Regions from separate parts of the Streptomyces mirabilis genome, predicted to be linked through region 1. Evidence: riboswitches for the same ligand, from Rfam matches in the RefSeq annotation. Region 1 holds a riboswitch; each other region holds the start of a gene.
What was found. A riboswitch is a leader RNA that binds a small molecule or an ion and turns the genes downstream of it on or off. The one in region 1 is predicted to bind cyclic di-AMP.
Positions count from the first base shown of each region.

Region 2: it holds a riboswitch for cyclic di-AMP, as region 1 does, so the genes downstream of both, SMIR_RS00835 (M23 family metallopeptidase) here and SMIR_RS08090 (M23 family metallopeptidase) in region 1, are expected to answer to the same signal.
Region 3: it holds a riboswitch for cyclic di-AMP, as region 1 does, so the genes downstream of both, SMIR_RS15085 (transglycosylase SLT domain-containing protein) here and SMIR_RS08090 (M23 family metallopeptidase) in region 1, are expected to answer to the same signal.

Region 1 covers NZ_CP074102.1:1,818,419-1,825,381, reverse strand. Annotated here, with positions in the region: gene SMIR_RS08100 (M16 family metallopeptidase) at 232-1,572, shown strand; gene SMIR_RS08095 (M16 family metallopeptidase) at 1,569-2,957, shown strand; cyclic di-AMP (ydaO/yuaA leader) riboswitch at 3,256-3,416, shown strand; gene SMIR_RS08090 (M23 family metallopeptidase) at 3,429-4,193, shown strand; gene SMIR_RS08085 (GntR family transcriptional regulator) at 4,454-5,149, shown strand; gene SMIR_RS08080 (HPr family phosphocarrier protein) at 5,333-5,614, opposite strand; gene SMIR_RS08075 (bifunctional acetate--CoA ligase family protein/GNAT family N-acetyltransferase) at 5,794-6,963, shown strand, end outside.
Region 2 covers NZ_CP074102.1:190,166-197,128, reverse strand. Annotated here, with positions in the region: gene SMIR_RS00840 (alpha-galactosidase) at 1-1,746, shown strand, start outside; cyclic di-AMP (ydaO/yuaA leader) riboswitch at 2,048-2,206, shown strand; gene SMIR_RS00835 (M23 family metallopeptidase) at 2,209-3,189, shown strand; gene SMIR_RS00830 (class I SAM-dependent methyltransferase) at 3,701-4,492, opposite strand; gene SMIR_RS00825 (ISL3 family transposase) at 4,586-5,899, opposite strand; partial or broken gene SMIR_RS44230 (rhamnogalacturonan endolyase family protein) at 5,783-6,208, shown strand; partial or broken gene SMIR_RS00815 (DUF6250 domain-containing protein) at 6,824-6,963, shown strand, end outside.
Region 3 covers NZ_CP074102.1:3,426,575-3,433,537, reverse strand. Annotated here, with positions in the region: gene SMIR_RS15100 (carboxylate--amine ligase) at 1-446, shown strand, start outside; gene SMIR_RS15095 (FAD-dependent oxidoreductase) at 474-1,676, shown strand; gene SMIR_RS15090 (HAD family hydrolase) at 1,979-2,926, shown strand; gene SMIR_RS15085 (transglycosylase SLT domain-containing protein) at 2,920-3,630, opposite strand; cyclic di-AMP (ydaO/yuaA leader) riboswitch at 3,635-3,793, opposite strand; gene SMIR_RS15080 (hypothetical protein) at 4,066-4,389, opposite strand; gene SMIR_RS15075 (CocE/NonD family hydrolase) at 4,373-6,655, opposite strand.

The DNA of each region.
Region 1 (6,963 bases):
GACGCGCACCATTGTGGACCGCCGCACTGACAACGCGGACCGCGACCCGTCCGTAGAGGCTCCACGGCGCCCCGTTCCGATCGCTCACGGTGAACGGAAGTCCGGCCTCCCACCTCAGGAATTCTCGCTCTCGGCGTACGAGGTGCGGGAACTTCGCCACCTGTCGGCGCGCTTGCATACAGTGGCAGGACCGGCAGGAATTCTGCAGTTTCCGCGATCGAAGGGACGTACATGCCCATGGGTCACACGGCCACAGCTGAGGCAGGCTCCGGCGGCCTGACAGCGACCGAGCACCGCCTGGCCAACGGCCTGCGCGTGGTGCTCTCCAAGGACCACCTGACCCCGGTCGCGGCGGTGTGCCTCTGGTACGACGTCGGCTCACGGCACGAGGTCAAGGGCCGTACCGGCCTTGCTCACCTTTTCGAGCACCTGATGTTCCAGGGCTCCGGCCAGGTGAAGGGCAACGGCCATTTCGAACTGGTGCAGGGCGCGGGCGGCTCCCTCAACGGAACGACCAGCTTCGAGCGCACCAACTACTTCGAGACGATGCCCGCCCACCAGCTGGAGCTCGCCCTCTGGCTGGAGGCCGACCGCATGGGCTCGCTGCTGGCCGCGCTCGACGACGAGTCCATGGAGAACCAGCGGGACGTCGTCAAGAACGAGCGCCGCCAGCGGTACGACAACGTGCCCTACGGCACCGCCTTCGAGAAGCTGACCGGGCTCGCCTACCCCGAGGGCCACCCGTACCACCACACCCCGATCGGGTCGATGGCGGACCTGGACGCGGCGACCCTGGAGGACGCCCGCGCCTTCTTCCGCACCTACTACGCGCCGAACAACGCGGTGCTCTCCGTGGTCGGGGACATCGACCCGGAGCAGACGCTCGCCTGGATCGAGAAGTACTTCGGCTCCATCCCCGGGCACGACGGCAAGCCCGCTCCGCGCGACGGCTCGCTGCCCGAGGTCATCGGCGAGCAGCTGCGCGAGGTCGTCGAGGAGGAGGTCCCGGCGCGCGCCCTGATGGCCGCCTACCGGCTCCCGGAGGACGGCACGCGCGCGGCCGACGCGGCCGACGTGGCGCTCACCATCCTCGGCGGCGGCGAGTCGTCCCGGCTCTACAACCGGCTCGTACGCCGCGACCGCACCGCCGTCGCGGCCGGGTTCGGCCTGCTGCGGCTCGCCGGAGCGCCCTCCCTGGGCTGGCTGGACGTGAAGACGTCCGGTGACGTCGAGGTCCCGGTGATCGAGTCCGCCGTCGACGAGGAGCTCGCCCGGTTCGCCGAGGAGGGCCCCACGGACGAGGAGATGGAGCGCGCCCAGGCCCAGTTGGAGCGCGAGTGGCTGGACCGGCTCGGTACGGTCGCGGGCCGCGCCGACGAACTGTGCCGGTACGCCGTCCTGTTCGGCGACCCGCAGCTCGCCCTGACGGCCGTACAGCGCGTCCTGGACATCACGGCCGCGGAGGTCCAGGAGGTCGCCAAGTCCCGCCTGCGCCCCGACAACCGCGCGGTGCTCGTGTACGAGCCGGTCGCTGCCGACACCACCGAAGAGGACGAGGAGGCGGCGAAGTGACCGAGCTCGCCACCATGGACTTCCACCCGCAGCCCCAGGCGGGTCAGCCCAAGCCCTGGGCCTTCCCGGCGCCCGAGCGCGGCACGCTGGACAACGGCCTGACCGTGCTGCGCTGCCACCGCCCCGGCCAGCAGGTCGTCGCCGTCGAGGTGCTGCTCGCCGCGCCGCTGGAGGCCGAGCCCGCGGGCCTCGACGGCGTCGCCACGATCATGGCGCGCGCCTTCTCCGAGGGCACCGACAAGCTTTCCGCCGAGGAGTTCGCCTCCGAGCTGGAGCGCTGCGGCGCCACCCTGGACGCGCACGCCGACCACCCCGGCGTGCGGCTGTCGCTCGAAGTGCCCGTCTCGCGCCTGCCCAAGGCGCTCGGGCTGCTCGCCGACGCCCTGCGGGCACCGGCGTTCGCGGACAGCGAGGTCGAGCGGCTGGTGCGCAACCGGCTCGACGAGATCCCGCACGAGACGGCCAACCCGGCACGGCGTGCCGCCAAGGAGCTCTCCAAGGAGCTGTTCCCGGCGACCTCGCGCATGTCGCGCCCGCGCCAGGGCACCGAGGAGACCGTCCAGAAGATCGACTCGGCGGCCGTACGCGCCTTCTTCGACAAGCACGTACGTCCCGCCACGGCCGCCGCCGTGATCGTCGGCGACCTGACGGGCGTCGACCTCGACGCGCTGCTCGCCGAGACGCTCGGCGACTGGACCGGCTCGTCCGCCGAGCCGCGCCCCGTGCCGCCGGTGACCGCCGACGACACCGGCCGTGTGATCATCGTGGACCGCCCCGGCGCGGTCCAGACGCAGCTGCTCATCGGCCGCGTCGGCGCCGACCGGCACGACCGTGTGTGGCCCGCCCAGGTGCTCGGTACGTACTGCCTCGGCGGCACCCTCACCTCGCGCCTGGACCGCGTCCTGCGCGAGGAAAAGGGCTACACCTACGGTGTGCGGGCGTTCGGCCAGGTCCTGCGTGCCGCCCCGGACGGAACCGGTATCGCGATGCTCGCCATCAGCGGCTCCGTGGACACCCCGAACACCGGCCCGGCGCTCGACGACCTCTGGAAGGTGCTGCGCACCCTCGCCGCCGAGGGCCTGACGGACGCCGAGCGCGACATCGCCGTACAGAACCTGGTGGGGGTGGCGCCCCTCAAGTTCGAGACCGCGGCGGCCGTCGCGGGCACGCTCGCGGACCAGGTCGAGCAGTACCTGCCGGACGACTATCAGGCGACGCTGTACCAGCAGCTCGCCGCGACCGGCACGGTGGAGGCCACCGCGGCCGCCGTGAGCGCCTTCCCGGTGGACCGTCTGGTGACCGTCCTTGTCGGCGACGCCGCGCACATCCAGGAGCCCGTCAAGGCCCTCGGAATCGGTGAAGTGACCGTCGTTTCGGCGGAGTAGGGGTTCAGCGGAGCAGCGGCCCAGTAGAAGCCGGCTGGACGCCGAGCCGCACGCGGAGCGGAAGAGCGTGACTCCGTAGGGCCCGGGTGACTGAAGAGTCGCCCGGGCCCCTTTTTGCTCGGATTTCCGCTCGGATTTCGCTTGGACTTCATCCCCAAGATGTCCGTATTGGTAGGGAGGTTGCCCGTCTGCCCTGTGGCATGCACTACAAAAACCGTGATCCGTTTGTTGATTGAAAGACGCCCCGTCTAGCGTCGGGGCGGCTGTTCGTCAGGCAGTGCGCCGCGCCCGCGGCACCGGACAGTCATCGCCGAGTCCCCGTACGGCGCGAGCCAGGGGAGCCGGGGACCCATACGTAGTCCCTGGGGTGAATCGGACGCCCTCCCTGGAGGGGGTCCGTAGGAGACCTTCCTGCTCCGAACCCGTCAGCTAACCCGGTAGGCGAGAGGGAAGGAAAGGATCAGCCCCTACATGGCGTTCACCTGTGGCCCCGGGAAACACCGCCGTCCGAGCCGCGTGAAGCGCTCCACCACGAACGCCGTCGGCGTCGCCGCGCTCACCACCACCGGTGTCATCGGAACCCTGGCCGCCCCGGCGCTCGCCGCGGACGCCTCCGTCGAGCAGTCCGGGCTGACCCAGGCCGTCACCCTCGGCGACAGGGTCGCCGCCCAGATCGACGCGCAGGCCGCCGCCCAGCAGCGCGCCGCCGACGAGGCAGCCGCGCGCAAGAAGGCCGAAGAGGCCGCGCGCAAGAAGGCCGCCGAGGAGGCGAAGAAGGAGCGCGAGGCCAAGGAGCGTGCCGCCCGCGCCGCCGAGCGCAAGCGCCTCAACACCTTCGTCCTGCCGATCACGGGCTCGTACATCTCCACCGGCTACAAGACCGGCGGCAGCCTCTGGTCCTCCGGCAGCCACACCGGCGTCGACTTCCACGCCGCCTCCGGGACCTCGGTCCACGCGGTCGGCTCCGGCACGGTCGTCACGGCCGGCTGGGGTGGTGCCTACGGCAACCAGATCGTCCTGAAGATGCACGACGGCACCTACACGATGTACGGCCACCTGTCGTCCATCGGCGTCTCCGTGGGGCAGACGGTCACCCCGGGCCAGCAGATCGGCCTCTCCGGCTCCACCGGGAACACCACCGGGCCGCACCTCCACTTCGAGGCCCGCACGACGGCGGAGTACGGCTCCGACATGGACCCGGTCGCCTACCTCCGCTCGCACGGCGTGAACGTCTGACGCTCGCACGGCGTGATCCTCTGCCGTTCGGACGGCGTGATCCTCGGCCGCTCGCGCACCGTGAACGACCGACGACCGGCGTCAACACTTCCGAAGCCCCGGCTCCCCTCAGCCGGGGCTTCGTCGTTTCGAACGACTGTCTGTCCAAAAAATATCCATGGATTCCGGCCCGCCATCGGAAATTCCGGCTCTCTGCAATAGAGTCGCTGAACAAGCGTCAATCGACCGCGTTTCGCGGGGATTAAGGCGGAGGTCCGGTCATGCGCATTCCCGCGCACTCGGTATGCACGGCGATCCGTGACGACATCGTCGCGGGTGTCTACGAGCGCGGCAGCCGGCTCACCGAGGAACTGCTCGCGCGCCGCTACGGCGTCTCGCGGGTCCCCGTGCGCGAGGCCCTGCGCACGCTGGAGGCCGAGGGCTTCGTCGTCACCCGTCGGCACGCGGGCGCGTGCGTCGCCGAGCCCACCGAGCAGGAGGCCGCGGACCTGCTGGAGATGCGCATGCTCCTGGAGCCGCTGGGCGCCGCGAGGGCCGCGCAGCGGCGCACCGAGGCCCACCTCAAGGTGCTTCGAGGCCTGGTCAGGCTGGGGCAGGAGCGGGCCAGGAGGGGGAACAGCGAGGATCTGCGCTCGCTCGGCGGCTGGTTCCACGAGACCCTCGCGCAGGCCTCCGGGAGCCCCGCGCTGACCTCCACGCTGGCCCAGCTGCGGCACAAGATCGCCTGGATGTACGCGGTCGAGGCGCCGGCCAATCCGGCGGAGTCCTGGGCGGAGCACGGCGGGATCGTGGACGCGGTGGCGCGCGGCGACAGTGAGCGGGCGCGGGCCGTCACGGCGCTGCACACCGAGCGCGCGACGGTCGCGCACCGGCTGCGTTTTCCCGGCGGGGGAGATCGGCCGGAGCGTGTGAGGACTTCGCAACATCCCGTAAACATGACGGGCGTGCGTCATTAACACCGGCACCGTATACAAAGAGAGGTAATTCGCGGGGGATTATTTCTGCTGCCCGTAATTGGGAAAAGCGAAGGGCCCGCCCGATGTTTTCAGGCGAGCCCTTCGAATGTGTGCGGGGCGGGGTCTTTTGGTGCGAAGACCACTCCCGCCATCAATTGAGGAACCCCGCTCGGGGGCTCTTTCTCAGACGGTCTCGGGGAGCTCCTCGAGACCCTCCGCCACCAGCTTCGCCAGCCGGTCGAGCGCGGCGTCCGCACCCTCGGCGTCCGAGGCGAGGACGATCTCCTCGCCGCCCTGGGCGCCCAGGCCGAGGACCGCTAGCATGGAGGCCGCGTTGACGGGGTTGCCCTCCGCCTTGGCGATCGTCACGGGGATACCGGAGGCCGTGGCCGCCCGGACGAAGATGGAGGCGGGACGGGCGTGGAGGCCCTCGGCCCAGCCGACGTTGACGCGGCGCTCAGCCATGTGATGCTGCCCTTCAGGTGTTCAGGGTTGTCTAGACCAGTGTTCCACAACGTGAAGCGAGCCCGGGGCAGGGTGCTGTTCCTGTCCCGGACTCCGCGTCGGATCCCGGCCTGGATCCGACTTCGGTGCCCCTAGCCTGCCTCGCGCCGTTGTCGGACGCGAGCCGTACTCTGGGGCCCATGCAGACCTCGTCGGACCGGCACGAGTACCCCTCCCACTGGGAGGCCGACGTGGTGCTGCGCGACGGCGGCACCGCCCGCATCAGGCCCATCACCGTCGACGACGCCGAGCGGCTGGTGAGCTTCTACGAGCAGGTATCGGACGAGTCGAAGTACTACCGCTTCTTCGCGCCCTACCCGCGCCTGTCCGCCAAGGATGTCCACCGCTTCACGCACCACGACTTTGTGGACAGGGTGGGGCTCGCGGCCACGGTCGGCGGCGAGTTCATCGCCACCGTACGCTATGACCGTATTAATGCCGATGGTCGGGCCGCCTCCGCGCCCGCCGACGAGGCCGAGGTCGCCTTCCTCGTGCAGGACGCCCACCAGGGCCGCGGCGTTGCCTCGGCCCTCCTGGAGCACATCGCGGCCGTCGCCAGGGAGCGGGACATCCGCCGTTTCGCCGCCGAGGTGCTGCCCGCCAACACCAAGATGATCAAGGTGTTCACGGACGCCGGATACCAGCAGAAGCGGCACTTCGAGGACGGCGTCGTACGCCTGGAGTTCGACCTCGAACCCACCGACCGCTCGCTCGCCGTGCAGCGCGCGCGGGAGCAGCGCGCCGAGGCGCGGTCCGTGCAGCGACTGCTCGCGCCCGGCTCGGTCGCCGTCATCGGAGCGGGCCGCGCCCCCGGCGGGGTGGGACGCAGCGTCCTCGACAACCTGCGCGAGGCCGGGTTCACCGGGCGCCTGTACGCCGTGAACAAGGCACTCCAGGAGAAGGAGCTCGACGGCGTCCCGGCCCACCGCTCCGTCCGTGACATCGCCGAACCCGTCGACCTAGCGGTCGTCGCCGTGCCCGCGCCGTTCGTCCCCGAAGTAGTCGCGGAGTGCGGCGAGCACGGGGTGCAGGGCCTCGTGGTCGTCTCCGCCGGGTACGCCGAGAGCGGCCCCGCCGGACGCGAGCGTCAGCGTGCACTCGTCCGCCAGGCCCGTACGTACGGGATGCGCATCATCGGACCGAACGCCTTCGGGGTCATCAACACCTCCCCCGAGGTGCGCCTCAACGCCTCGCTCGCGCCCGAGATGCCGCGCCCCGGGCGGATAGGCCTGTTCGCCCAGTCCGGCGCGATCGGGATCGCCCTGCTCTCCCGGCTGCACCGGCGCGGCGGCGGCGTCACCGGCGTGACC
Region 2 (6,963 bases), 1.6 Mb from region 1:
TTCGCGGACGACGGGCTCGGCATCACCCTGCACTACCGGATGCGCGGCGACGTCGTCGAGCGCTGGGTGACCCTGGCCAACGAAGGGCCCTCCCTGGAGCTGCTGCGCGCGGACTCCGCGACCTGGACGCTGCCGGAGCGCGACGGCTGGCGGCTCTCCCAGCTGCACGGGCGGTGGGCGGCCGAGTCCCGGCTCGCGCGCTCCCCCCTCACCTTCGGTGAGAAGGTCATCGGCAGCCGCCGCGGGCACACCGGGCACCAGCACCTGCCGTGGGTCGCGCTGGACAGCGGGGCGAGTGAGGAGAGCGGCGAGGTCTACGGGTGCGCGCTCGGCTGGTCGGGCTCTTGGCGGATCTGCGTGGCCCAACTCCCCGACGCGCGCGTGCAGATCTCCGGCGGCGCGGGGTACGACGACTCCGGACTGTTGCGTCTGGAGCCGGGGGAGTCGTTCACCACCCCCGTCTTCGCGGGGCTGTGGAGCGACGACGGCTTCGGCGCGGCAAGCCGGACGTGGCACGCGTACCAGCGCGCGTACGTGATCCCGGACGCGGATCAGGACCGGCCGGTGCTCTTCAACTCCTGGGAGGCCACCCACTTCGACATCTCCCAGGAGCGGCAGCGGGAGCTGGCCCGACGGGCCGCGGCGATGGGCGTCGAACTGTTCGTCGTCGACGACGGCTGGTTCGGGGCACGGACGAGCGACCGCGCCGGGCTCGGCGACTGGACCCCCAACCCGGACCGCTTCCCGCAGGGACTGAAGCCCCTCGCCGACGACGTGCACGCGCTCGGCATGCAGTTCGGGATCTGGGTCGAGCCGGAGATGGTCAATCCTGACAGCGAGCTGTACCGCGCGCACCCCGACTGGGTGCAGTTCCAGCCGGGGCGGACCAGGACGGAGTTCCGCAACCAGCTCGTACTCAACCTCGCCCGCCCGGACGTCCAGGAGCACCTGTGGGAGCAGCTCGACAGTCTGCTCTCGAGCGCCCCGATCGACTATGTGAAGTGGGACTTCAACCGCTGCTTCACGGACGCCGGTTGGCCCGGCGAGCCGTACCCCCAGAAGCTGTGGGTCGAGCACGTGGAGGCCCTGTACGGACTCCTGGACCGGCTGCGCGCCGAGCACCCCGGGGTCGCCTTCGAGTCCTGCTCGGGCGGTGGCGGCCGGATCGACCTCGGGGTCATGGCGCGTACGGACCAGGTGTGGACCTCCGACAACACCGACCCGCTCGACCGGCTCGCCATCCAGCACGGCTTCAGCCAGATCCACCCGGCCCGGATCATGGCCGCCTGGGTCACGGACAGCCCGAACGCGCAGCTCAACGGGCGGATCAGCGCGCTGCGCTTCCGGTTCGTGAGCGCCATGGCCGGGGTCCTCGGGGTCGGCGGTGACCTGGCCGACTGGAGCGAGGCGGAGCTCGTCGAGGCGCGGGAGTGGGTGGACCTCTACAAGGAGATCCGGCCGGTCGTGCAGCGCGGCGACCTCTACCGGCTGCGGCCTCCGGAGGGCGGACTGAGCGCCGTGCAGTACGTCCGCGGCGACGAGACCGTCGTCCTCGCCCTGCTCCAGGCCCAGCACCACGGCGAGCCGGTCGCCCCGCTCCGGCTACGCGGGCTGGATCCGAGCGCCGCGTACGAATGCCGCGAAACGGGCGAAGTGCACCGAGGTGCGGTGCTGTTGCATCACGGGTTGCGGGCGGGGCTGCGCGGGGACTTCGATGCGGCAGTTATCCGGCTGCGTCGCATGTGAGTGTTCTGTCCGTATTGATGCCTTCATTCCAACTGGCCCTGGAATGAAGGACCGTGGTGCGACGTGCGTGAGCAGCGTCATATTCGTGACGATGCGTTGCGGTCCCGCTTTCTCGATCCGCCCGAATTTCCGGGCGGTTTGAGGGACGGGGGAGATCATTGTCCACGGAGGGTGACCGGCATTCCGGCATGGATCAAGAGAGGCATGCGCACAGAAAAGCCATATGGTTGGCGATGCGCCCCCATCTCGCTTACGTTCGCCCTCAATCCGGACGGACGCCCAATCCTGCCGCCGCCCGGTATCCGCACACCCACCGGTAATCGGCAGGAGCGGGGGACCCACAGGTACCACGCCTGTTCCGGTCTCCGGAACGGCTAGGGGTATAGCCGCGCAGCCGCGTGGCCGGGCATCTCCAGCCCGCACCCGACAGCTCACCTCGCAGGCGCCGGAGAGGAATTCTTCATGCCCGCGAAGGGTAAGCACCGCCGTCCCAAGTCCCAGCGCTTCTCCCGCTCGATCGCCGTGGCCGGAACCGGTGGCGCCGCGCTCGCGCTGCCGCTGATGGGGGCCGCCGGTGCCCATGCCGTGACGCCGACAGCCGCGGTTTCGTCCACTCCGGAAAAGACCGCGACGATTTCCGGCGCGACAGTTTCCGAAAAGTCCGCGACAGTTTCGGAAAAGACCGCGACGGCCTCCACGGCCGCGACGAAGACCTATTCGGTGAAGGCCGGCGACTGGCTCGCCAAGATCGCCGAGCGGCAGCATCTCAGCGGCGGGTGGCAGAAGCTCTACTCCGACAACCGCCAGGCCATCGGCGGCGACCCCTCGCTGATCCACCCCGGCCTGAAGCTCACGATCGGCGAGAAGGCCGCGTCGACCGACGACACCAAGCCGTCGGTCAAGTCGTCCACGCAGTCGTCCGCCAAGACGTCCACGCGGTCGTCGGCGCAGCCGGCCACCGAGTCGTCCAGCGCGGCGGACGCGCCCAAGAGCCAGGCCGCGGCCACCCAGGCCACCGGCACCGCCGACAACACCGGTTACACCCTGCCGGTCGAGGGCGCCACCATCGGTACCGGCTACAGGGTCGCCGGCAGCATGTGGTCCAGCGGCTACCACACCGGCGTGGACTTCGTGGTCCCGACCGGCACCACCATCAAGGCCGTCGCCGCCGGCACCGTCGTCTCGGCCGGCTGGGGCGGCGCGTACGGCAACCAGGTCGTCATCCAGCACGCCGACGGCCGGTACTCGCAGTACGCCCACATGTCCGCCCTGTCGGTCTCGGCGGGCCAGACCGTGACCGAGGGCCAGCAGATCGGTCTCTCAGGCGCGACCGGCAACGTCACCGGTCCGCATCTGCACTTCGAGATCCGCACCACCCCGAACTACGGCTCGGACGTGGACCCGGTCGCGTACCTGCGCTCGCACGGTGTCGCCGTCGGCTGACGCCCGCCGCGCCTTTCACGACCTTCGAGGGCCGGACCTCTGCGATCGCGGAGGTCCGGCCCTCGGTGTTTCTCCACGCGTCCCGGCGTGGTCATTTCATGATCGGCACATTGCGGTCTTGTGGCACCGGCGCACGAGGTGTCGACACGGTGCGGGAGTGACTCCACAGTGATCTCCGTAAGTGCTTTCTGTGTCTTCGGCGACGGCATCGCGGCCGTCGTCGCCACCGCAAGGAGCACGTCATCCTGAGACCTCGAAGACTCGGCGTCGTCACCGCCGCCGCGCTGCAGGCCGGACTGGTCGGCGCGCCCTCGCACGCCACCGAACAGCATCCGCCGCCGCGCCGGATCGTGGAGAACCTGGACCGCGGCCTGGTCGCCGTCCCCTCCGGCAAGGGCACCTTCCTGAGGCGGCGGTTACTGGCTCAGCGAAGTTAGTGGGGGTCGGGCTGGCACAGCACTCCACTTGGCCATTCGGAGACACGGTCGTCTCGGCCGGCCCCACGGCTGGGTCAGCCCGGCTTGACCGCCAGCGTCGCAAAATAGTTCGACATGTATTGAGCGGATGCGTTGGATTGGTGCGGCGCTTCCGCGAAGCCGGTGAGGACGAACCCCGCGGCGAGTTGCCCGCCGATCTGGTCGGTGAGGGTGTGGCTGTATTCAAGAGCGGCATCCGCGCCGAACTTCGTGGTGCGTTCCTCGGCGGAGTACTGCGTGACATCGCTGTAGGGCAGCTTGTGCACGACGATCAGCTCGCCGCGCTCGTCGAGCGCCTCGTGGTCGAACAAGTACACATCAGGGTTGAGGAAGCCCACGAGCAGAGTTCCGCCCGGTCGCAGGACGCGGAAGCACTCACGCCACACCGGTGCCAAGTCTGGTACGAATAGGTTAGAGACCGGATGGAATACGACGTCGAATGTTGCGTCGCCGAAGGCGCTGAGGTCGCGCATGTCGCCTAGGACGGTGCGCAGCTCGAGTCCGTCGCGCGCCGCCACCATCTGGTCCTGGCCGAGCTGGCGGGGTGAGTTGTCGAATACGGTGACCCGCGCCCCTGCGGCGGCGAGGATCGGACCCTGCTGGCCACCGCCGGAGGCCAGGCACAACACGTCCTTGCCGGTCAGGTCCGTCGGCAGCCAGGAGCGGTCGACTGGCTCACGCCCGATGAGAACAATCGACCAGTCGCCCATGCGGGCGCGCTCGACATCCTCAGCACTCACCGGCCTCGACCACTCGTTGCCCTCTTGGACATACTTGTCCCAGGCTGCCCGATTGTGGGCAACGGGGTCGACAACAATGTCCTGCACGTTTAACTCCCTGCTACAGCCAAGCGGACACCTGCGGTACTGACAGTTCGGTGCCGCCAGCCAACACGATTGCAGGGTGCGGGCTCAACGAAATTAGCGGGCATCGAGGTGTCCACGGGCTCGACGGGTGGTCGCGCAGCGGGTGCGTAAGCGCTGGTTGCCGGGGTTGCGGAAGCCGTAGGCGTCGCGGGCGATGGTCTTGATGACCCGGTTGGTGCCTTCGGAGCCGGCGTTGGTGATCCCAGTGTGCAGGAACGCAAGGATCTCTGGCCACCATGTCTCGACGGTTGTGGCTAGGCGCTGCAGTTCGGGAAGGTCGGCGTCGGCGCATCGGCGGTAGAACCGGTACAGCAGATCGCGGACCTGTTCCCGGTCTGGGCGGGTCCGGGCGGTGGCAAGCAGGTCCAGGAGGTCTTCCTTGGCGTTCCACGCAACGGTGATCGGCGCGCCGATCACCCTGGGCAGGTTGGACAGCTCGTCGAGGAGAGCGTCGACGTGCTCGCCGCGCATCCGGGCGGCGGAGCGGGTGAGCCGGTTGCGCAGTTCCCACTCGCGGTTGCCCTTGCGGCCGCGCCGGCCGCGATGGGTCACGGTGACCCGGCGGCGGACCTCGGTGAGGGTCTGGTTCGCCAGCTGCACCAGGTGGAAGTCGTCCACGATCAGGGTGGCCTGCGGCAGGACCCGGCTGATCGCCGACTTGAAGATCGTGCACATGTCGATCGCGACGTACTGGACTGCGTCGCGCCAGGCTTGGTCGCGGTCGGCCAGCCAGTCGATGACCGCCTGGGCGGTGCGGCCTTCGACCTGCCCGAGCAGGTCCTGCTTGCCGGACAGGTCGACGAAGCCGACGTGCCAACGGTCCACGGCGGTCGGCCAGATCCCGGTGGCCTCGTCGGGGATCCATCTCGGCCGGCCTCGGCGGATCTCGTCGATACCGAGCGCCTGCACCGGCTCGGGCTGGGCCGGCAGCACCGCCCGGGCGTGACTGGTGAACGCCGCCGCAACGACCGGCCAGGAGAGCGCATGGTCGCGGGCCGCCTGGGCGACCGTGCGGCCCTGATCGGCCACCGCCGCCCCGGCCGCAGTCCGTAATCGTGTGGTTAGCCGCTTACGTGACGGTACTGGCGGGACCGACTCGGTGAACGAGCGACGCCGGCACGCCAGCTCGTCGCAGCGCCAGCGGCGCTTGGCCCACACCAGCCGCGGTCGGCGGCCACCGACCGACAGGTCACGCGGCCGGGTCACCCGCCGGCCCTTCGACCGCCGCGCCCGGGTGCCGCAGTCTGGGCAGTGGCGTGCCAGCTCATCAGCAGTGACCAGGTACACCACCGGCCCGTCGGTGTCGTCGGCAACCCCGACCACGGCCAGGCCGTCAAGGCCCAACAACCGCGTCGTATCGTTTGCCACGTCCGTAGCTCTTCTGTTGTGATCATCTTGCTTCGACAACAACATGATCTACGAGAGCTGCGGGCATCTATCAGTCAGGGTCCACAGTGGAACCCCGTCCGGCGCTCAAACCCCCACCAATTTCGAAGAGCCCGGTTACTCGGCACGGAGTACGCACGGTACGGGGACGCGATCGCGTTCGACGTGTACAAGGGCGGACGGCGGCTCAACCGGGCGCCGGTCACCCGCTCGACCACATACCAGGACGACAGCCCGGCGGCACCCGGCACGTACAGCGTGCGTGCCGTCGTCAACGGCCATGAGCTGAAGCAGAGTTCGGCGGCGCTCGACTTCGCGAAGGGCTATGCCGAGATTCCGCTGGCAGCCGCCGACGGATACACCGTGCAACACGCCTGGCCCGGCGACCTCGACGGCGACGGCCGCTACGAACTCGTCGTCAGCCGACTCGCGCGGACCCGTGACAAGCCCGACCTCCTGGAGGCATACACGCTCACCGGCGCGCGGCTGTGGCGCGTCGACATCGGTCCGGGCTCGTACACGCAGGTCGGCGGGAACGGCGCCGACGACCCCGCGCCCGCCGCGATCAGCGGCTCGACGGCGATCGGCGGCTACCGCAACGGCGACAACGTCACCGTGTACGACCTCGACGGCGACGGCGAGGCCGAGGTGCTGGTGGACACGGCCGACGGGACCACCTTCGCGGAGGGTGCGAAGGTGACCGCCGACTCGCCCGCCAACCAGGTCATTTCGGTGATCGACGGTGAGACGGCGTATCTACACGCTCGCCCAGAACCCCGGCCACCGCCTCGGCTGGACCGTGCGCGGCTATCTCCAGTCGACGTACACGGACTATTACCCGGGCACCGGGACCCGGCGGGTGCCGAAGCCCGCCATCACCACCGCCGCTCGCACGGAAGGAACCTCATGACCACCCGCAGAGCCTTCGCGACCCTCGCCGCCGGTGCCGCGCTGTCGACGCTCGTGCCGGCCACCACCGCGAGCGCCTCGCCGCGTCACCGTCGCGGCCGGCTCATCGCCCACGACGGCTTCCGCCACGGCCTCGG
Region 3 (6,963 bases), 1.6 Mb from region 1:
TCATCAAACAGATCGGCTTCAGCGGCGTCATCGACCTCGACCTGCGCTTCGACCGGCGCGACGGGCGATACAAACTCCTCGACTTCAACCCCCGGATGGGCGCGCAGTTCCGGCTCTTCGAGAACGAGTCGGGGATCGACGTCGTCCGTGCCATGCATCTCAACCTGACCGGGCGCACCGTTCCCGAAGGTGAACAGCGGGCCGGTCACCGGTACATCGTGGAGAACATCGACCTGCCGGCCCTGCTCGCCTACCGGCGCAGCGGCTACACCACCCCGCACGCGCCGGCTCGCGCGAGCGGTACGGAGCTGGCCTGGCTCGCGGGTGACGACCTGCGGCCGTTCTTCACGATGCTCGCGCGCTTCGTGCGGCCGGGCGCGAGGCATCTGTATCAGCTGTGGCGGACCAACCGCCGTGGCAACAGCACCAGTACGACCACGAAGTGACGAAAGTACGTCCTGGGGAGGGACTTCGTGATTCATCCGGTAGCAGTCATCGGTGCCGGCCCGTTCGGCCTGTCCACCGCCGCCCATCTGCGGGCGCGCGGTATCCCGGTGCGCGTGTTCGGCGAGCCCATGGTGAGCTGGCGTGACCACATGCCCGAGGGGATGCTTCTCAAGTCGACTCCGGTCGCGTCCAGCCTCGACGCCCCACAGCCCGGCCACACGATCGCCGACTACTGCGACGCGGCGGGGATCCGCCGGCTCGTCACGGACGAGGACATCATTCCGGTCGAGACGTTCATCGCGTACGGGGAGTGGTTCCAGCAGAAGCTGGTGCCCGAGCTGGAGCGGGTGCGGGTCGTGTCCGTCGACCGCCGGGGCGGCGAGGGCTTCGAACTCAAGCTGGACTCGGGGGAGTCGTTCACGGCGCGGGCGGTCGTCGTGGCCACGGGACTGTACGGACTCGCCCATCTGCCGCCCGAACTCGGCGGCGCGGCGGCGGACGGCCCCACACCCACCGGCCCCGTCTCGCACAGCTCCCAGCACCACGACCTCACCCGGTTCTCCGGCAAGGAGCTGATCGTCGTCGGCGCGGGCCAGTCCGCGCTGGAGACGGCGGCGCTCGCGGCGGAGGCGGGCGCGCAGGTGCGGGTGGTGTCCCGGGGACGAGGCAGGGTCGCCTTCGGCGCGCCGCCCTGGAAGCAGCCGAAGCTGCGCCCCGAGTCGCCCTTCGGACGCGCCTGGTCCCTGTGGGCGCTCAGCTACTACCCGCACCCCTACCGCTATCTGCCCGCTGAGACCCGGCACTACCTGGTCCGCCGAGTCCTCGGCCCCCTCGGCGCGTGGTGGCTGCGCGACCGCTTCGAGGGCAAGGTCGAGGTCAGCGAGGTCTCCGGGATTGTTCGCGCCGACGTCTCCGACGGGCGTCCGGTCCTGACCGTGCAGACCCTGGGGGGCCGGACCGAGGAGGTTTCCGCCGACCATGTCATCGCGGCGACGGGCTATCGCGTCGACATCGCCGCGATGGACTTCCTGGGACACGAGTTGCGTACGGCGCTCGTGGTGAGCCGCGGCACTCCCAAGCTCGGTGCGGGGTACCGCTCCTCGGTGCCCGGGCTGTACTTCACGGGGTTGCCGGCGGCGGCTTCCTACGGGCCGGTGATGCGGTTCGTGTGCGGTACGGAGTTCGCTTCGCCGCGGCTGGCCAAGCACTTGGCGGGCGCGCACGGGTGAGGTGGCCGGGGTCCGTACGGCCGAGGGGGCGGCGGCTTGTGAGCCACGTCCCCGGGCCGGGCCCAACCGGCCGCGCCGGAGCTCGTGTTGGGCTCAGGCAGCCACAGTCACCGCAGCCGCGTCATCCTCTGGAGTGACATTCCGCTCGGAGTCTTTTCGTACCGCCCGCTTCGGTGGGCGGGCAGAAGTGCACTCTGTACGCCCGGTACGCCCCGTACGGTGAACGGCGTTGCTGACGGGATACCGGACGTCGTCCGGTTCACGCCGGGCCGATGAGTCGTTCGATCCGTATTCTTCGGATCATGGCCGCTCCGACTGCATATTCACTTATCGCCACTGACCTGGACGGAACGCTGCTCCGCGGCGACGACACCCTCTCCGACCGGTCCCGGGCCGCGTTGGCGAGGGTGGCCGAGGCGGGCGCCCGGCACCTGGTCGTGACGGGGCGCCCGGCGCCGAGAGTTCGACCGCTGCTCGACGAACTCGGCGGCGCGGGGCTGGCGGTGTGCGGGCAGGGGGCGCAGTTGTACGACGCGGCGGCGGACCGCCTGCTGTGGTCGGTGACCCTGGACAGGGAACTCGCGGAGACCGCGCTCGGGAAGATCGAGGCGGAGGTCGGGCTGCTCTACGCCGCGGTGGACCAGGACGGCGTGGACGGGCTGACGCTCATCGAGCCGGGGTACGTGATGCCGCATCCGACGCTTCCGGCGGTACGGGTGCACCGACGCGACGACCTGTGGACGGAGCCGATCAGCAAGGTGTTGCTCCGTCACCCGTCGCTGTCCGACGACGAGTTGGCATCGGCGGCTCGGGGTGTGGTGGGCTCGCTGGCCACCGTCACCATGTCGGGGCCCGGGACCGTCGAACTCCAGCCATGCGGCGTGACCAAGGCGACCGGGCTGGCGCTCGCCGCCGCCCACCTCGGTCTCACTCCCGCCGCCACCATCGCCTTCGGTGACATGCCCAACGACATCCCCATGTTCGACTGGGCCGCCCGGGGGGTCGCCATGGCCAACGCCCATCCGGAGCTGAAGGCGGTGGCCGACGAGGTGACGCTGTCGAACGAGGACGACGGGATCGCGGTGGTACTGGAGCGGTTGTTCCCGTGCCGGACGGATCGGTTCCGGGAGTCCGGAGAGCCCCGTAGTCCCCGGCAGCCGTCCGAGTCTCCTCGACCCCATCAGCCCCATCAGCTCCGGCAGTCGTACCAGCCCTACCAGCCCTACCAGTCCCACCAGTCCTATCAGTAGGGCCCGTTGACGTTGTCGATCGAGCCGTACTTCGCCGCCGCGTAGTTGCAGGCCGCCGTGATGTTCGCGACCGGGTCGTAGGGGTTCATCGACGTGCCCGGCACGTGGTAGGCCTTGAACGTCGGGTCGATGACCTGGAGGAGGCCCTTGGAGGGGATGCCGGCCTTGGCGTTGGAGTCCCAGTTGTTGATGGCCAGGGGGTTCCCGGAGGACTCGCGCATGACGTTGCGGTGGATGCCGTTGTAGGTGCCGGGGATCTTGGCGCGGGCCATGATGTCCAGCGAGTGCTTGATCCATCCGTCGAGGTTGTTCGCGTACGTCTTCGCAGGGGCCTTGGTGGCGGTGGGCGCCGGGGTCGCCTTGGTGGGGATTTGGACCCTTTTGGTGCCCACGGTCAGGGTGAGGCCCGGGCGGAGCGTCGACGGGTCGGGGCCTATGACCGCGCGGTTGGCGACGTACAGCTTCGCCGCGCCACCGCTCGTGGGGTACTTCTGTGCGATCTTGGCCAGGGTGTCGCCCGCGACCACCTTGTACGTGATGAGCTGGACGTCGGTGGTGGTGGCGGCGGTGGGGGTGGCGGCCTGTGCGCAGGTCGCGCCCACGATCGGAAGGGCGAGCGTGACTCCGCCCAGTCCCGCGGCGAGGATGCCCCGAGTGAGGATGCTGTGGGTCTTGAAGCTGCGGCGTTTGCCTCGTGCGGACATGGCGAATTCCTCTCCGGCGCCTGCGAGGTGAGCTGTCGGGTTCGGGCGGGAGCTGCCCGGCCGCACGGTGTGTGCGACTTCACCCCTAGCCGTTCCGGTGTCCGGATCGGCGGCTTACCTGGGTCCCCCGCTCCTGCCGTGCGCGTGTGGGTGGCTGGGATATTCCGGTCGGCGGCAGGATTGGGCGGTCCGTCCGGATCGACGTGAACGTATGCGAGAGCACATGTCCGGAACAAGCCCTCATTTCCCGGTGTAGATCGCTTTCACCTGCGAAATGCGTGGGAGAAAATGCCCGATTAATCCGGAACGTGACACTCAACTTGCCTTATGCAAAGGGGGAGTCGTCAAAGGGGGATAAAGAGTCCACCCCACGTGGACGTGACCCAACTCACGCGACCAAGCAGAAATAAAGCGGCACTGGCGGCAAATCGGACATCAGGCTTCGAGTGTCCAGGCCGGTGAGGCCGCGGGCGGAGCCGGGCGCACCTCCCACACGGACAGGTCCGTGTCGGGGTCGTCGTCGGGGAGCCGGCCGGCGTTGGGCTTGAAGTAGAGGCCGCGGGCCCAGTATTCGGGGAGTTCGTGGCACATCAGGTCCGGGTAGGGGCCGAACTCCTGCCCCGCGTAAGCCCTGTTGATCCTCGCAACCGCCTCGGCCCGGGGGATCCCGAAGCGCGTGACCATCTCGTCGGCCATCTCGCGGAAGTACGCGAGCATCCCCTCGTCCAGGGCCATCAGGAACTCACCGGTCCGCGCCATGCTCCTCAGGGTTGCCCATGCCGCCGCCGGGACTCCAGTCCGCCGTCCGGGGGATTCGCCTCTCCCACGTCCGATGGAAGACCACCTCGTTGCCGTCCTTGCGGATCAGCTCGTTCGAGGTGATGAACTCCCAGGCGTCGCAGCTGAGTTCGGAGCGTGTCTCGACCCGGGCGTCCCAGGGCAGCTCCGGGCGGTGCAGACGGATCGACCTCGTCGAGCGGGTGCGGGCGGAGAGCGGGTCCGACTCATCGATGGTGTACGTGTCCAGGGCGTCCTCCGTGCATTCGAGGCCGTCCGGGTGGACACGGGTGCCGTCCTGGCGAGGATCGACCTCCACACGCCACTCGCCCCTCGCCACGTCACGGGCGACCAGGCGTTCGGGGCGGGGTTCGTCAAGGGTGGCCGGGGACGTCACCCCCAGGGGCCCGGACTGCTCCGGCTCCTCGAAGGTGATCCCCGGGTCCGACTCCCTTGCTCGCACCGGAAGTTCGAGGGAACTGGCCGCCGGGTCCAGGGCGAACCCCACAGTCGAGCCCGGCTGGGGCCAGATCCACGGCCAGTAGGCGGAGGAGAGGGAGAGCCGGATGCGGTGGCCGGGCGGGAACGCGTAGCCGATGGCGGTCAGGTCGAAAACCACGTCTTCCGTAGAGCCCGGTTTCCAGGAGACCGCCTGGTCGGAGCCGTAGCGCGCTGACAGGTTCAGAGCACCCCGGGTCACCAGCGTCGAGGAGCAGTCGGCAGCGACGTCACACACCCGGGCGATCACCTGGCCCCAGGGGGAGTGGGACGTCAGACGGAGGCGGACCCTCGGGCGCCCCAGGACCCAGGTCTCCCCTGGGACCTCGAACTCGAAGCAGGCCGATCTCGCGTCCTCCTCCCGCTGGTTCGGCGGCAGGTCCGCGTCGTTCCCGTCGGGACGGAAACGGCCCGCGTCCACGCCCGTGTGCTGAGGGGAGCGCACCAGCACCGGTGCGCCCCGCAACGCGTACGCGATCGGGGTCACGGAAGGTGAGGGCCAGGCGGTGTCGCCCACCCAGCGGCCGGGGAGGGACGGGTACGTCGTCGCCGGGGGGTGCGCGGCCATGACGTAGGAGCGCAGGAGGGGCTGCGCCATCACGTCACGGTTGTTCATGCCGGGGTCCGGTTCGGCGGTCGTGCCGGGGTTCGGATGGGCGGTCGTGCCGGGGTTCGGATGGGCGGTCGTGCCGGGGTTCGGACGGGCGGTCGTGCCGGAGTCCGGGTGGGCGGTTGCGCCAGGGCCCCGATCGGCGGTCCCGTCGGGGCCGGGATTGTTGATCGCACCGAGGTCGGGATTGCCGATCACGTCGGGCTCGGGCTCTGGGAGGCTCGTATCGGTCGGCCTGAGCCAGTGGCCCCACCACCTCAGCGTCTCCTGGAGGAAGCCGATTGCCGGGCCCGGCGGCAGGCCCCGGTCCGGGTGCTGGTGGCACCAAGGGCCGATCAGGCCGCGCACGCGGTCGGACGGAAGGCTCTCGACCAGCCGCAGCACCGTGTCGCGGTACGGGTCGTGCCAGCCGCCCACCGCGAGCACGGCGGCCCGGATCCCTCCGTATCCCCCGTCCTCGCGCACACCGGCGTGGCGCCAGTACGCGTCCCGGGTCGGGTGGGGCAGCCACGTATGGATGAACGGTTCCACCGTCTCCAGGCGCTTCACCCACATGTCGCGCCACATCACCTGGCCCACGTGTGCCGGATCCGGCGGACGGGCGACGTCGGCGAGCGCCGTGGCCGCCCGTGCGTGCGTCTCGACGGCGAGGACGGAACCTCCCATGCGGTGCCCGTCGTTGTCATAGGGATCGTCGGTCGAGCAGACCGTGACGATCGCCTTGAGCGGTTCGGGCGCGAGGGCCGCGATCCGGAGGGAGGTGAAGCCGCCCAGGGAGACGCCGAACCTGCCTACCGCGGCGCTGCACCAGGGCTGGTCCGCCAACCAGTGGATCACTTCCACCCCGTCGGCCCGCTCGCCCTCCCCGTACGGGTCCGCCGGCACGCCCTCCGAATTGCCGTAACCGCGGGCATCCACCCGGACGGAGGCGTAGCCGTGGCCTGCGTACCAGGGGTGGCGCTGCCAGTCGCGTGGCGCGGTCCGGTCGGTGAGCCGGTCCGGGAGATATTCGAGGAGCGCGGGGACGGGCGTGTCGGCCAGCGGGCGCCACACGCGCGCGTGCAAGCGGGTGCCGTCCGGGAGAGGGATCCACAGATCCTCGTGAGTCGTCTCGTGCGAGAAGGACGTACGGATGTGCATGCTCATCACGGTGTCCTCTGCGTCCGCAGTGCCCTGCGGTCGTCCTCGGTGCCCCGGTCGTCTTCGGCGGTCGGCTCTCAACCCGTCCGATCAGCCAATACGTCTGATATCCGGCCGAATCTACTGATCAAGAACATACCGGCCGTGATCCCGCACCGCCCGGGTGTGGGACTGTCTGCCGCTCGGGGGACATCGGGTGGCGGGGGAGAGGGAAGTCGGGAGGAAGTCGGCGGTGGGGACGGTGGGCGCTCGTGGTGATCGAAACGTGACCGGATACGCTGACTTGAGTGATGGCAGCGACACATCGA